Regions from separate parts of the Ancylobacter sp. G4_0304 genome, predicted to be linked through region 1. Evidence: riboswitches for the same ligand, from Rfam matches in the RefSeq annotation. Region 1 holds a riboswitch; the other holds the start of a gene.
What was found. A riboswitch is a leader RNA that binds a small molecule or an ion and turns the genes downstream of it on or off. The one in region 1 is predicted to bind cobalamin.
Positions count from the first base shown of each region.

Region 2: another riboswitch for cobalamin. It lies ahead of metE (5-methyltetrahydropteroyltriglutamate--homocysteine S-methyltransferase); the one in region 1 lies ahead of VRZ77_RS09610 (CbtB domain-containing protein).

Region 1 covers NZ_JAZDRM010000013.1:56,688-63,890, reverse strand. The annotation lists gene cobG (precorrin-3B synthase) at 1-1, opposite strand, end outside; gene cobN (cobaltochelatase subunit CobN) at 1-3,357, opposite strand, end outside; gene cobW (cobalamin biosynthesis protein CobW) at 3,463-4,518, opposite strand; cobalamin riboswitch at 4,631-4,841, opposite strand; cobalamin riboswitch at 4,938-5,157, shown strand; gene VRZ77_RS09610 (CbtB domain-containing protein) at 5,190-5,378, shown strand; gene VRZ77_RS09605 (CbtA family protein) at 5,394-6,116, shown strand; gene VRZ77_RS09600 (HupE/UreJ family protein) at 6,167-6,790, shown strand; gene cobU (bifunctional adenosylcobinamide kinase/adenosylcobinamide-phosphate guanylyltransferase) at 6,811-7,203, shown strand, end outside.
Region 2 covers NZ_JAZDRM010000042.1:10,978-18,180, reverse strand. The annotation lists gene VRZ77_RS19010 (TrbC/VirB2 family protein) at 1-164, opposite strand, end outside; gene trbB (P-type conjugative transfer ATPase TrbB) at 161-1,129, opposite strand; gene VRZ77_RS19000 (HNH endonuclease) at 1,305-2,204, opposite strand; gene VRZ77_RS18995 (Fic family protein) at 2,413-3,516, shown strand; cobalamin riboswitch at 3,765-3,974, shown strand; gene metE (5-methyltetrahydropteroyltriglutamate--homocysteine S-methyltransferase) at 4,086-6,449, shown strand; gene VRZ77_RS18985 (acyl-CoA thioesterase) at 6,446-7,201, shown strand.

The DNA of each region.
Region 1 (7,203 bases):
TCCCGCGCTCCCCGCCGCCGCCCGCAGCGCCTCGCCATGGAAGGCCGCATCATTGCGGCGCGGATGCCAGAGCCCGCCGCGACGGGCCTCCTCCAGCCGCGCGGCGATGAAGCGCGCCGCCTCGGGCGAGGACTGCGCAAGGAAGGCGCGCACCGCCTCGTCGGCGACATAGGCGTCGTGCACCAGCTCGATAAGATGGGAGGGCACGGCGCGCGTCACCTGCGCGAAGCCAACCAGCCGGTCGACCGTCTCCGCCATTTCCGCCGCACCGCGCGGGCCGTGGCGCGTGAGACCCGCGATGTAACGCGGATGAACCCGCCCGCGCACGATCCGCGCCAGAGCCTGCTCCAGTGGCCGGGCCTTAGGGCGGGCGGGATCGGCGGTGTCGAGCACCACGAGGTCCGGGAGCCGGCCGAGCTTTGAAGCCGCCGCCGCGAAGCCGCCGATGAAGGCGAGGTCGCCATCGCCCTCCAGCAGGTCGCGGCCGGGGTCGTCGGCGCCGTGCACCAGAAGGTCCGCCGCCGCCACCCGCGCGACGAACGCGCCGGGCACCGGCCGCGCCTCCCCTTCCGCGCCGCCATAGGCGTGGGAGGCGCTGGCGAGATAGGCATCGCCCACCGCCTCGCGTGAGGCGTCGGCCTCCAGCATGTCGAGCCCCGCGCCATAGGCGCCCGGCGCGGTGCCGAAGATGCGCGGCGCGTCCTCGCCGGCCGCCGCCAGCGGGTTCTCCTCCGCGCTCTCGTCCCGCCGCGCCACTGCGCGCAGCGCGGCGTCGAGCAGCGCGATCTGCGCCGGGAACAAATCGCGGAACAGGCCGGAGATGCGGAAGGTGACATCGATGCGCGGGCGCCCCAGCACCGCGCAGGGCAGCACCTCGACGCCGGTCACCCGGCCGGTCGCCGGGTCCCAGACAGGCCGGGCGCCGATCAGCGCCAGCCCCTGCGCGATCTCCTCTCCGCCGGTGCGCAGCGTCGCGCTGCCCCACAAATCGAGCACCAGGGCGCGCGGCCAGTCGCCATGGGCTTGCATATAGGCGCGCAGCACCTCGTCCGCGCCCAGCCGGCCAAGGTCCATGGCGGTCGGGGTGGGCAGCGCGCGCGGGTCGCTGGCGTAGAGGTTGCGGCCGGTCGGCATCACATCGGATCGCCCGCGCCCCGGCGCACCGGCCGGGCCCGGCGGGACGCGGCGTCCGGCCAGCGCGGCCAGCAGCCCGTCACGCTCGGCCGCGCCGCAGGGGCCGCGCCCATAGACGTGAAAGCCGTCCTTGAGCCGCAAATCCTTGAGGTCGCACAGAAAGGCATCGATCCGGCGCAGCGCCTCATTGGTCTCGGGCTGGCCCTCCAGCCCGGCGTCGCGGGCAAATCCTGTGCGCTGGGCCTCTTCCACGATCAGCCGCGCCAGCTTCTCGCGACGGCGCGGGTCGAGCCCCTCGGCCTGCGCGTATTCATCGACCAGCCGCTCCAGCTCCTGCGCCTCGCCGGCAAGCGCGGCCTCCGTGAGCGGCGGCGGCAGATGGCCGAGCGTCACGGCGGCGATGCGGCGCTTGGCCTGCGCGGCCTCGCCGGGATTGGAGACGATGAACGGATAGGCGACCGGCAGGCGGCCCAGAACCAGCTCGGGCCAGCACGCGCCGGTCAGCGCGGCCTGCTTGCCCGGCAGCCATTCCAGCGTGCCATGAGCCCCCATATGCACCAGCGCGTCGGCGTGGTCCTGAAGCCAGAAACCGAAGGCGACAAGACCATGGCGCGGCGGCAGCGCGGGGTCGTGATACTGCGCCCGCCGCTCCGCATAACTGCCGCGATCGGGCGCGATGGCCACGGTGACGTTGCCGAAGGCACGGGCGCAGAACCGGAAGGCGCCGCCGATGAGATCCGGGTCGTCCTCCGGCGCGCCCCATGCCGCGTGGAGCGAGGCACGCGCCTCGTCGGGCAGTGCCGCAAGGCGCGCATGGTAAGCGGCGAGGTCGAGCGTCGCGGCGGGGTGAACCGAGGGAGAGGCATCCACTGGGCGCACATCGCCGACCCGTTCACCCGGGAACGCCCGAGAGGATTGGGTAAGGGCGCGCCCGCCCAAAATCTCCAGCAAATGCCGCTCGTCCGAAGGCGCGCCCTCGACGCGATAGCCCGCCGCGCGCAGATCATCGAGCAGCGCCCGCACGCTCGCCGGCACGTCGAGCCCCACCGCCCAGCCGGTACGGCCCGGTGCGCCGGCATATTCCGGCATGAGAACCGTTATCCGTTTTTCGGCGGCAGGAAGCGCGGCAAGGCGCGCCAGCGCCGCCACCCGGTCAGCAACCTGCGCCACCCGGTCCGGCTCCGCGCGGTTCACCAGCGCCGCGAAGCCGGGCACGCTCTCACGCTCCGCCGGCGCCTTGAACGAGAGCGCGCCAGCGAGGACGCGCCCGTCGAGCTCGGGCAGCACGACATGCATGGCAAGGTCCGCGCCGGTCAGCCCGCGCGCGCCCTCGCGCCACGCCTCGCGCCGCGTGGTCGCCACCACCGCCTGCAGCACCGGCACCCCCGGCGCGTCGAGCACGGTGGCCTCCCCAGGCTCGGCGGCGGCGAAGGCGGTCAGTGTCAGGATCACGGCCGGCTTTCGCGCCGTGAGCGCCTCGCGCAGGAAGGCGATGGAGGACGGCTCCTTCAGGCTGGCGACGAAGATCGGGCAGGGTTCGAGGCCCCGCGCCGCCAGCTCCACACACAGCGCATCGACCGGCGCGGTATCGCCGGCGAGCCACATGGATCGATAGAAGATGACGGGGATGACGGGACGGATATCCCCGTCGTGGAGCGGGCGGGGTGAGGGGCCGCCCTTCCACGTATAAAACCCCGCCAGCGGCACTGGCTGCGGCGGCTGCGCGTCCAGCACCACCCCGGCATGGCCCGCCATACGGTGCAGCAGGGCGCGCATGTTCGCCGGACCGCCGGCGCGGAAATAGCCCAGCAGCGCGGCCAGTTCCTCGACCGGCAGGGTCGAGGCTTCGCCGAGGCGCGGATCGTCGCGATCCTCCCCCGGCAGCACGGCGAGCGCGATGCCTTTCTCGCGCGCCAGCGCGCTCAGCCGGTCGACGCCATAGCGCCACCAGTCCAGCCCGCCGAGCAGGCGCACCACGATAAGGCGCGCATGGGCGGCCACGCGGTCGATCCAGAGGTCGACCGACATCGGGTGCTTGAGATCGCGCAGGCTGGCGAGGCGCAGGCTCGGCAGCTTGTCGCTCTCGCCTTCATAGGCGGCGGCCATTGCCCCCAGATCACTGTCGGTGAACGACACCACCACCATCTCGCCCGGCGTCTGGGCGAGGTCCACCGGCTCGGCGAGATCGTCGAGCGAAGCGCTGGTGGTGGCGAGAATGTGCATGAGCCTGTTTCATCCGCTCGTCCTGGCCGAGCCTAGCGAGAGCCGGGATCGCCCGCAGGGTAATGTCCGCGCGGTCCGATTTCCGCGCGATCGCCGCCCTGCCGCTCAGACCGTTTCCGGTTGCCCGGCGAGAATGGCCTCGACCCTCGCGCGGTCGAGCCCCTTCAGCCCGATGGCCACCAGCCGGCCGGCGCGGGGCTCGGCGCCCCACGGGCGGTCGAACTGGTGCGCCACGCGGGGGCCCACCGCCTGCACCAGCAGCCGCATCGGCTTGCCCGCCACCGCGAGAAAACCCTTCACCCGCAGCACATCGGCCTCGCTCGCCGCGCGGGCGACGCGGGCGGAAAATTCCGCCGGGTCGGCGATTTCCGGCACGTCGACGACGAAGCTGTCGAAATCGTCGTGGTCGTGGTCGAGTTCGTCGTCATGGTGGGTCTTGCGGTTCTCGATATCGTCCTCGGTCCCCACGCCGAGGCCCAGCAGCACGGCGGGATCGAGCCGGCCCTGCGTCACGCTCACCACCCGCACGCCCGCCGGCAGTTCGGCATCGAGCGCGGCACGGGCGCGCACGGCGCCATCGGCGTCGATCAGGTCGGCCTTGGTCATCACCACGAGGTCGGCGCAGGCGATCTGATCGTCGAACACCTCCTCGATCGGGTCGTCATGGTCGAGCACCACCTCGGTCGCGCGCTGTTCGGCCAGCGCGTCGTGGTCGTGCGCCACCCGGCCGGAGGCGAGCGCGTCGCCGTCCACCACCGCCACCACGCCGTCCACCGTGACGCGGCTCTTGATCGCCGGCCAGTGGAACGCCTGCACCAGCGGCTTGGGCAGAGCGAGGCCCGAGGTCTCGATCAGGATGTGATCGACCTTCGGGCTCAGTGCGAGGATGGCGTCAAGCGCGGGCACGAAATCATCCGCCACCGTGCAGCAAATGCAGCCATTGGCCAGCTCGACGATGTTCTCCTCCGGGCAGGCCTCGACGCCGCAGCCCTTGAGGATTTCGCCGTCGATGCCGACATCGCCGAACTCGTTGACGATCACCGCGAGGCGGCGGCCCTTGGCGTTTTCCATCACATGGCGGATCAGCGTGGTCTTTCCCGAGCCGAGAAAGCCGGTGACGATGGTGCACGGCACCTTTGAAAGGGTTGCGGCGGCGGTCATGCGGCGTCTCCACGAGGGCCATAAGGGCGGAACGGGATGCGCCGGCCGCGGAGCCATTCCGCGCGAGCCCGCGCAAAAACGCGGGGCTCTCCGATGCCGGGCACCCCGCCGGCATGAGGACCGAACCGACGGCAGGTCTCCTGGCTCGCGGGTCACAGCCCTCATGCCGCCTTCCCGGATCGCTCCAGTGGACTTGTGGCACGGGCTCGCCGCTTACAGTTGCGGGGGCAGCCGCGGAATCGGGCGCCTCTCGCAAGGCCCCCTCACCGCATTCCCTTTTCATCCCTCCCTGGCAGGAAGGAACCGTCGGTCGCCGCACTTAAGGAGCGCAGGGCTGGAATGTCAACGCGGCGCCGCGCAACGCCGATGTGCCCCAATGCCGCCACATCTTCCATTTGCAGGCGGGGCGACGGCGGCTATAGTCGCGCCCTGTCGTCGGTTCCCGTGATCCACACGGGACGCAAGACGGGAACGCGGTGGGGCATTGCTCGGTCTTCGAGGGATGCCGAATCCGCGGCTGCCCCCGCAACTGTAAGCGGCGAGCCCACTCCACATGCCACTGGCGCCTTGGCGCCGGGAAGGCGGGGAACGGGCGAGGACCCGCGAGCCAGGAGACCGGCCGACGACGCAACCCGCACTGGCCCTCGGGTGGAGGGCCAAAGGAGCCTGTCATGACGACCGAACGGACCACGTCCGCCCCCAGCCTTTCCGCCGAATCCCCGGCCTCCCGCGCGATCCAGATCACCTTCGCCGCCCTGCTCGGCGTTGTCGTTCTCGGCGGCGTGGGCTTCTCCCATGTCAGCGCCGCGCATAATGCGACGCATGACGTGCGCCACGCGAACGCCTTCCCCTGCCACTGAACCGGGGGACGTTCCATGTCTGTCTTCAGGACGATTCTGTTCGTCGCCGCGCTTTCCGGCATCGGCACCGGCCTTGCCGGCGCGGGGCTTCACCTCTTCACCACCGTTCCGCTGATTCTTCAGGCGGAGACTTTCGAGCCTGCGGGTGAAGAAGCGCCGGCGCAAACGACCGCGCATGAGCACGCCCCCGGCACCGCCGCGCACGAGCATTCCCACGGCGCGGACGAATGGGCCCCGGCCGACGGCTTCGAGCGCAATGGGCTCACGGTGATCTTCACCGTGCTTACCGGCTTCGGCTTCGCGCTGCTGCTGGTGTCCGCGAGCGAGATTGCCGGCGGGCTCAAGGGCTGGCATCAGGGCGTGCTGTGGGGGCTTGCCGGCTTCGCCGTGTTCACCCTCGCGCCCGGGCTCGGCCTGCCCCCGGAGCTGCCCGCCATGCCCGCCGCCGACCTTGCCGCGCGGCAGGTCTGGTGGGTGGGAACGGCGGCGGCCACCGCCGCCGGGCTGGCGCTGATCGCCTTCGGCCGCACGCCGCTTCTGGCGGTGCTGGGCGTCGCGCTGATCGTGGCGCCGCACGCCATCGGCGCGCCGCAGCCCGACAGCCATGACAGCCCGATCCCGGAATCGCTGCACCACAGCTTCGTGGTGGCGAGCATCGTGGCGAGCTTCGTGTTCTGGGTGCTGCTGGGCGGCCTCGCCGGCTGGCTGCGTCCGCGCCTCGCCCAGCGGGCGGCGTAACCCTTTCCCTCTCCGGCCTGCCGGCAAAGGCGGGCCATAGGATGATGACAATGACGTCTTCGTATTCGCGCATGCTTGCGCTTCTGGCGGCGGTTCCGGCCGCGCTCGCGCTTGCCGCCACCCCCGCCGCCGCTCATCACGCCATGGACGGCGCCATGCCCTCGACCTTTGCCGAGGGCTTCATTTCCGGTCTCGCCCATCCGGTGATCGGGGTCGATCATCTCGCCTTCCTGGTCGCGGTCGGCGTCGCCACGGCCGTCGGCGCCATGCCGCTCTGGATGCCGGTCGCGTTCGTCGCGGCTTCCGCGGCGGGTGTCGGCCTGCATCTGGCGCTGGTCGACCTGCCGGCGGCCGAGCTTGTCATCGCCGCATCCGTGCTGCTGGCGGGCGTGTTGCTGGCGGGAGGCGTTCGCGTCGCCACGGGCGCGTGGCTGGCGCTGTTCGCCGTGGCCGGCCTGTTCCATGGCTACGCCTATGGCGAATCCATCGTCGGTGCCGAGCCCACCCCGCTTTATGCCTATCTGGCCGGCCTGGTGATTATCCAGTCCACCCTCGCCATCGGGGTGGCGGTGGTGGCCGGGCGCGCCTTCTCGGCCCTCGCCCCGCGCCTTGCCGGCGCCGCGGTGGCCGGCATCGGCTTTGCCGCGTTGGTCGGACAGGTGGTTCCGGGCTGAGCGGCGAAGGCGTTCGCGCGGTGGCCCTCACCCTCGTCCTCGGCGGCGCCCGCTCCGGCAAGAGTTCGCATGCCGAGGCACTGGCCGAAGGCTTGGGCGCGCCGTGGCACTACATCGCCACGGCGCAGGCCTATGATGACGAGATGGTGGAGCGCATCGCGCTCCACCGTTCCCGGCGCGGCGCGGGCTGGGTGACTCATGACGCGCCACACGACCTCTGCCGCACCCTGGACGAGGTCCCCGCCGACGCCGTGCTGCTGCTCGACTGCCTCACCCTCTGGCTGTCGAACCGCATGCTGGCCGAGGCCGATGTCGCTGCGGAAAGCGCGGCGCTGGCCGATCGGCTTGCACGACGTGCGGGGCCGAGCTTCGTCGTGTCGAACGAGGTCGGGCTCGGCATCGTGCCGGACAAC
Region 2 (7,203 bases), on a different contig from region 1:
TTGGCGACGGGGCCTTCGATCGACTGGAGGATGGATTGCAGCGGCGCCTCCCACGGCATGGACGAGCCGGAGGCATGAGCGCTGACCATGGCCATCAGGCTGATGCAGGTGACAGACGCGGCCAGCCGGGCGGCGCTACGGGTGCAATGGGGCGATCGGATCATGTGGGATCTCCGGTGATGACAGGGGTGATGCGGTAGTCGCCATCGGGGCCGAGGCCCTCGACATGCGCGAGTTCAGTGAGCCGGCGCGCCGCGCCGCGCCCCGAAAGCACGGCCACGAGATTGATGGTCTCGGCGATCAGCGTGCGCGGGACTGTGACGACGGCTTCCTGGATAAGCTGCTCCATCCGGCGCAGTGCGCCGAGCGCACTGCCGGCATGGATGGTGCCGATGCCGCCGGGATGGCCGGTGCCCCAGGCCTTCAGGAGATCCAGCGCCTCGGCGCCGCGCACCTCGCCGATGGGGATACGGTCGGGCCGCAGCCGAAGCGCCGAACGGACGAGGTCCGATAGCGAGGCGACGCCGTCTTTGGTGCGCAGGGCGACAAGATTCGGAGCCGCGCATTGCAGCTCACGCGTATCCTCAATGAGAACAACGCGATCGGAGGTCTTCGCGACCTCGGCGAGCAGCGCATTGGTCAGCGTGGTCTTGCCCGTCGAGGTGCCGCCCGCGACGAGAATGTTGGCGCGAGAGGCAACACCCTGGCGCAAAGCGTCGGCGTGCCACGCCGACATGATCCCGGCGCGGACATAATCCTCCAGCGTGAACACCGCGACGGCGGGCTTGCGGATCGCGAATGTCGGGGCCGCCACGACCGGCGGCAGCAGGCCCTCGAAACGTTCTCCCGTCTCGGGCAGCTCGGCCGAAACGCGCGGAGCTCCGGCATGCACCTCGGCGCCGACATGATGCGCGACGAGACGAACGATGCGTTCGCCGTCAGCGGGCGACAGCTTCTCGCCTGTGTCGCCCAACCCTTCCGAGAGCCGGTCGATCCACAGCCGCCCGTCCGGGTTCAGCATCACCTCGGCGACGAGCGGGTCTTCCAGATGCCGAATGATCGCCGGAGCCAGCGCCGTGCGCAGCATCCGTGTGCCGCGGGCAAAACCCTGATGATGTGCTGCCGCCATGCGACCCCCGATGTGCCGGGGTCATGACGATCTGATCCCGGGTGGGGATGATTAAAAGAGCCCGATATTGGGCCGGTCCAACAGGTTTCCCTCCGCATCGCAGCGTGGCGTGCAATGACAGGCGAACGGCGGAACTGCCGTTTAGTGATCGGAAGCGGCACAGGGAGCCTCCGCCTCACGGCTTGAAGCAATGCTCCCTGTGCCAGCGCAGGAAATGGGGATGGGGCCGCTCGATCAGCCTGCGTGGCGCGATGGCGCGGCCGTCTTTGTTGATGAAGGCGCGCACGCCGTCGGGATCGTTGGTTTGGCGGGAAATGAGGATGTCCAGATCATCCGAGAGGCTGATCAGTCCGCGATCGAACATCCAGTGCGCCGTGCCCGACAACGCCAACCCGTTGCTGACGATGTCGGGGCCATTCGCTTCCACCGGGCGGATATGCGCGGCCGCCACCTCGGCGCGCCCGCCGCCATTGATCAGCTTGAGCCCGCTGATGGCACAGCGCTCGTCATAGGCGCGCAACACGACGCGCCGAAAAATGCGGTCGCGGACGATCCGGGAGGACAGAGTGTCGACGCGCTCGCGGGGCTGCTCGAACACGAATGGGGCCTGTTCTTCGTCAAAGCCTAAAAGGGACGCACCCGCGTCGACACGAGGCAGCAGCGGCTCGCTGTCATTCAGCCCGAGCGTGACGATCCGGTTGAAATCCTCCGGCGACAGCGGACGCACGGCGGCTTGCGCACGCCCCGACATGCGCCCGTGCGCGTTCAGCACACCGCGTTCGACCACACCATCAGCATCGGTGAACGGCACCGGGCTGGCAAAATCGAGATAGCTGCCCGGTTCGATGAGAGCGAGATACATGCCCGGAGCGGTGGGATCGGGAACGACGCGCTCGACCCTGGCAATCGCGAAATAGCCGCGGGTCTCCGCCACTTTCCGGGGTTCGTAATAGATGATCCAGTCGCCGACGCAGGCCTCGACGCGTCCCAGATATGGGCGCGGGAACTGATACCGCTCAGCCGGGCTATCGTCATAGATCGAGTCCGAGCGGTGAATGAAGACGCCGAATCCCATGTGCCATCCCTGGTGCCCACTCGATCGTATCGCAGATTGGAAAGCGTTCGGCAGCAGGTGGACCATTCACCCCTTGGTCGCGCGCGTCACGTTATCGGCCCGGTATCACGCTTTCAGTTCTCCTTCGCACTGCCGTGAGCGATAGGACGGCTATCTATCAATCACACATCCTCTATTATGTGAGCTATAGTGGGAGACTTTATCGCTCATGGTGTGGAACTGGACGCAGCACGGCTGGCCGCATTTTGCCTATGATCCGGTTGCCCTCGAACCGTTGGAGCGGCGGTTCCTGCTGCTCACCGGCGAGGTGATCGGCGCAGTCCGGCATGTCAGCGAGGGCGAGCGCGACCTGCTGCGGATCGAACTCCTCAGCGACGAGGCGGTCAAGACCAGCGCGATTGAAGGAGAGACGCTAGATCGCCTCAGCGTGCAATCCTCCCTGCGCCGTCAGCTCGGCCTCGACACCGACAATCGCAATGTGAAGCCAAAGGAACGCGGCATCGCGGAGATGATGGTCGATCTCTACCGGAGCTGGGCGGATCCCCTCGACGCCGATACTCTGTTCCGCTGGCACCGCATGCTGATGGCGGATAGCCGGCATCTGGAAACGATCGGCGGCTACCGCCGCCATGAAGACGCGATGCAGATTGTGTCCGGCCGCCAGGATCGGCCGACGGTGCATTTCGAGGCGCCGCCATCCTCTCGGGTGCCGGACGAGATGGCCGCATATCTCGCCTGGTTCAATGGCTCGGCCCCGGACGGTGGAACGCCCTTGCCAGCACTCACCCGGGCCGGGATCGGACATCTCTATTTCGAGAGCATCCATCCCTTCGAGGATGGCAACGGCCGCATCGGCCGAACCCTCGCTGAAAAATCCCTCGCCCAAAACATCGGGCAACCGACCCTGATCGCGCTCGCCCACACCATCGAGCAGCATCGCAAGGCCTATTACGATCAGCTCGAGGTCCATCAGCGGACGCTCGATGTCACGGGCTGGCTGGTCTATTTTGCGGAAACGATCATCGCGGCCCAGCAGACGACGCTCGGCCGCGTCGCCTTCCACATCGCCAAGGCGCATTTTTACGACCGCTTCCGCTACATGATGAACGAACGGCAGGAGAAGGTGATCGCCCGCCTGTTCCGTGAGGGCCCCGGTGGCTTCACGGGCGGCCTGAGCGCGGAGAACTACCTCGCCATCACCGGCACCTCACGCCCCACCGCCACGCGCGACCTGCATGACCTGGTCGAGAAGGGCGCTCTGACGCGAACCGGAGAGCGCCGATATACCCGTTACTACCTGAACCTGCCGTAAAGCGGTGACCGGGCAGCATGTGGCGCAACCGTTGGAGCTCTTTCGGAAGCCCTCGGCGAGGGATCCCCTTGAACCTGCAGCATGCGCCAATTGCGGACTCGGAACAAGCCGCCGACAACGGACTCTGCCGCGCCAAGGGTTCGTAAGCTGGTTGAGAGGGGCGCTGTCGACAACAATCGAAGCAACCCAGGCCATATGCCGACATAAAGATGTCTTTATGTCTCGATTGACAATCGCTGCTGGCGCGCTCATCCTGGCGTTGTCATGGTTCTCTGGCCTCCGCCGGAGCTAAGAGGGAAGCCGGTGAGTCTCTCGGGACAATGCCGGCGCTGCCCCCGCAACTGTAAGCGGCGAGTCTGTCGTCCATTCCGCGTCACTGGAGCGAGAGCTCCGGGAAGGCCGGGCGATAAGGCGGTGACCCGCGAGCCAGGAGACCTGCCCTGACAACATAATCGTCCCTGGGCGGGGTGTCCCGGTGGTGCGTTCGCGCGTCCGCCGGTGCCTCGCGCCCGTGGCAGCGCCTCGCGTCCGCTCGGCCTTTGCCCCCAATTCTGATTGGGGTTAGCCGAATGAACTTTCCTTATTCCGTCGGCTCTGTGCCGGTTTCCACCCTCGGTACGCCGCGCATCGGTCCGCGCCGCGAACTGAAAAGCGCGCTTGAAAGCTACTGGTCCGGCAAGAGCAATACGCCAGCGTTGCTGGAGGCGGCCGCGCGCCTGCGTGCCGCCAATTGGGCACGGCAGAAGGCGCAGGGTGTCACCAATATCCCCTCCAACGATTTCTCGCTCTACGACCATGTGCTCGACACGGCGGTGATGGTGGGGGCGATCCCGCCCGGCTATGGCTGGACCGGCGGGCCGGCGCCGCTCGACACCTATTTCGCCATGGCGCGCGGCGCCCAGGGTGGGGAGGCGACGTGCACCCATGGTCATTCGCACGACCAGCGACATGGGGTGCCGGCGCTGGAAATGACCAAGTGGTTCGACACCAACTATCACTACATGGTGCCGGAATTCACCCGCGGGCAGCGCTTCTCCCTGACGTCGGCCAAGCCGGTCGACGAGTACCGTGAGGCCAAGGCGCTGGGCTATGAGACGCGCCCCGTGCTGCTGGGCCCCGTCACCTTCCTGAAGCTGGGCAAGGCGAAGGAACCGGGGCTCGATCCGCTCAGCCTGCTCGGCGAGTTGCTGCCGGTCTATGTCGAGGTGCTGCGCCGGCTCTCTGCCCATGGCGCGGAGTGGGTCCAGATCGATGAGCCCTGCCTCGTCACGGATCTCGACGACGCCGCCCGCGCCGCGCTCAAGGAGGCCTATGGCTTTTTCGCCCATGCGCTGCCCCGGCTGAAGATCATGCTCACCAGCTATTTCGGCCGACTGGGCGACAATCTCGACACCGCGCTTTCCCTGCCGGTCGCTGGGCTGCATCTCGATCTGGTGCGAGGCTCCGAGCAACTGCGTGAGGTGTCGGACAAGGCGCGGGCGGGGCTCGTGCTGTCGCTCGGCGTCATTGACGGGCGCAATGTCTGGCGCGCCAACCTGCCGAGGCTTCTCGACACGCTGGAACCGTTCGTGCGCAAGCGCGGCACCGACCATGTCGAGATCGCCCCGTCCTGCTCACTGCTGCATGTGCCGATCGACCTCGAACAGGAGACCGGGCTCGATCCCGACGTGAAGAGCTGGCTCGCCTTCTCGGTGCAGAAGATGGACGAGCTCTCCACGCTGGCGAAGGCGCTGGCCGGTGGGCGCGAGGTGGTGCTCGACAAGCTCGCCGCCTCTGCCAGAGCCGCCGAGGCCCGCAAGATCTCGACCAAGGTACATGATGCCGCCGTCGCCGCGCGCCTTTCGGCGGTCACACCGGCGGATGCGCGCCGTGCCAGCCCGTTCGCCCACCGCGCCGAACGGCAGCGTGCCCGTCTCGGCCTGCCGCTCTACCCCACAACGACCATCGGCTCCTTCCCGCAGACGCCCGACGTGCGCAAGGCCCGCGCCGCCCACGGCAAGGGCGAACTGAGCGACGCCGCCTATGAGGCCTTCCTCAAGGAGGAGACCGCCCGCACCATTCGCTGGCAGGAAGAGATCGGGCTCGATGTGCTCGTGCATGGCGAGTTCGAGCGCAACGACATGGTGCAGTATTTCGGCGAGCAGCTCTCGGGCTTCGCCTTCACCCGGCATGGTTGGGTGCAGAGCTACGGCTCGCGCTATGTCCGCCCGCCCATCCTGTTCGGCGATGTCTCGCGCCCCGCGCCGATGACCGTCGAGTGGTGGCGTTTTGCGCAGGGCTGCACCGACCGGCCGATGAAGGGCATGCTGACCGGCCCGGTGACGATCCTCAACTGGTCCTTCGTGCGCGACGACGTGCCCCGTAGCCTCGCCTGCCGGCAGATCGCGCTCGCCATCCGCGACGAGGTGGTCGACCTGGAAGCCGCCGGCGCGGCGATGATCCAGATCGACGAGGCGGCGATCCGCGAGGGCCTGCCGCTGCGCCGGGCCGAGTGGGACGCCTATCTCGACTGGGCGGTGGAGAGCTTTCGGCTGTGCGCCTCGGGCGTGCGGGACGAGACGCAGATCCACACCCATATGTGCTACTCGGAGTTCAACGACATCATCGCCGCCATCGCGGCCATGGATGCCGATGTGATCTCCATCGAGACTTCGCGCTCGAAGATGGAGCTGCTCGACGCCTTCGTCGACTATCGCTACCCCAACGAGATCGGGCCGGGGGTCTACGACATCCACTCGCCGCGCGTGCCGCCGGTCGAGGAGATGGTCGAACTGCTGGAGCGGGCGGCGCAACGGCTCGCGGCAGCGCAGATCTGGGTCAATCCCGATTGCGGGCTGAAGACGAGGCAATGGGTGGAGGTGCGCCCGGCGCTGGTCAACATGGTGGCGGCGGCGCATCGCCTGCGCGGCGAACTCGCGCGGGCTGCCGAATGAGCGGGACAGCGGCTGCGGGGACGACGCGCCTGATCGACATCGTCTTTCCCGGCGCCACCAACCATCACGGCACCCTCTTCGGGGGTGCCGGCCTCGCTCTCATGGACCGGGTCGCCTTCATCGCGGCGGCCCGGTACGCACGAGCCGACTTCGTCACGGCGTCGTGCGAGCGGATCGACTTCGCGGCACCCGCACAGCTTGGCGACATCGTCGAACTGACCGGACGGGTCATCCGCGTCGGCCGCCGTTCGCTCGGTGTCGAGGTCGATATGGTGGCCGAAGCACCGCTCGCCGGCGCGCGGCGACGTTGCACGGTGGGGGTGTTCAACATGGTGGCGGTCGAGACGCCCGCTACCATGCCGCCGGTGTCTGAAGCGGTGGAAGACGGCCCGGATGTTCTCCGCATGGCCGATCTCGTGATGCCGGGTGAGACCAGCCACTATGGCAGCCTCTATGGCGGCAGCGCGCTGGCCTTCATGGCAAAGGGGGCGTTTGTGGTGGCGACGCGGCATTCGCGCCGCGCCGTGGTCATGGCCGCGGCTCCGGCGGTCGAGTTCGCACGCGAGATCCGGCCGGGCGCCATCATCGAGGTGGAGGCGCGGCTGACACGCGCAGGGCGCAGCTCAATGATCGTCGAGACCAAGCTCTTGGCGGAAGACCTCGGCACCGGCGAGCGCCACCCCTGCGGCACCGGCAGCTTTGTCATGGTGGCGGTCGACGAGGCGCACCGGCCGGTCGCACTGGCCCCGTGACC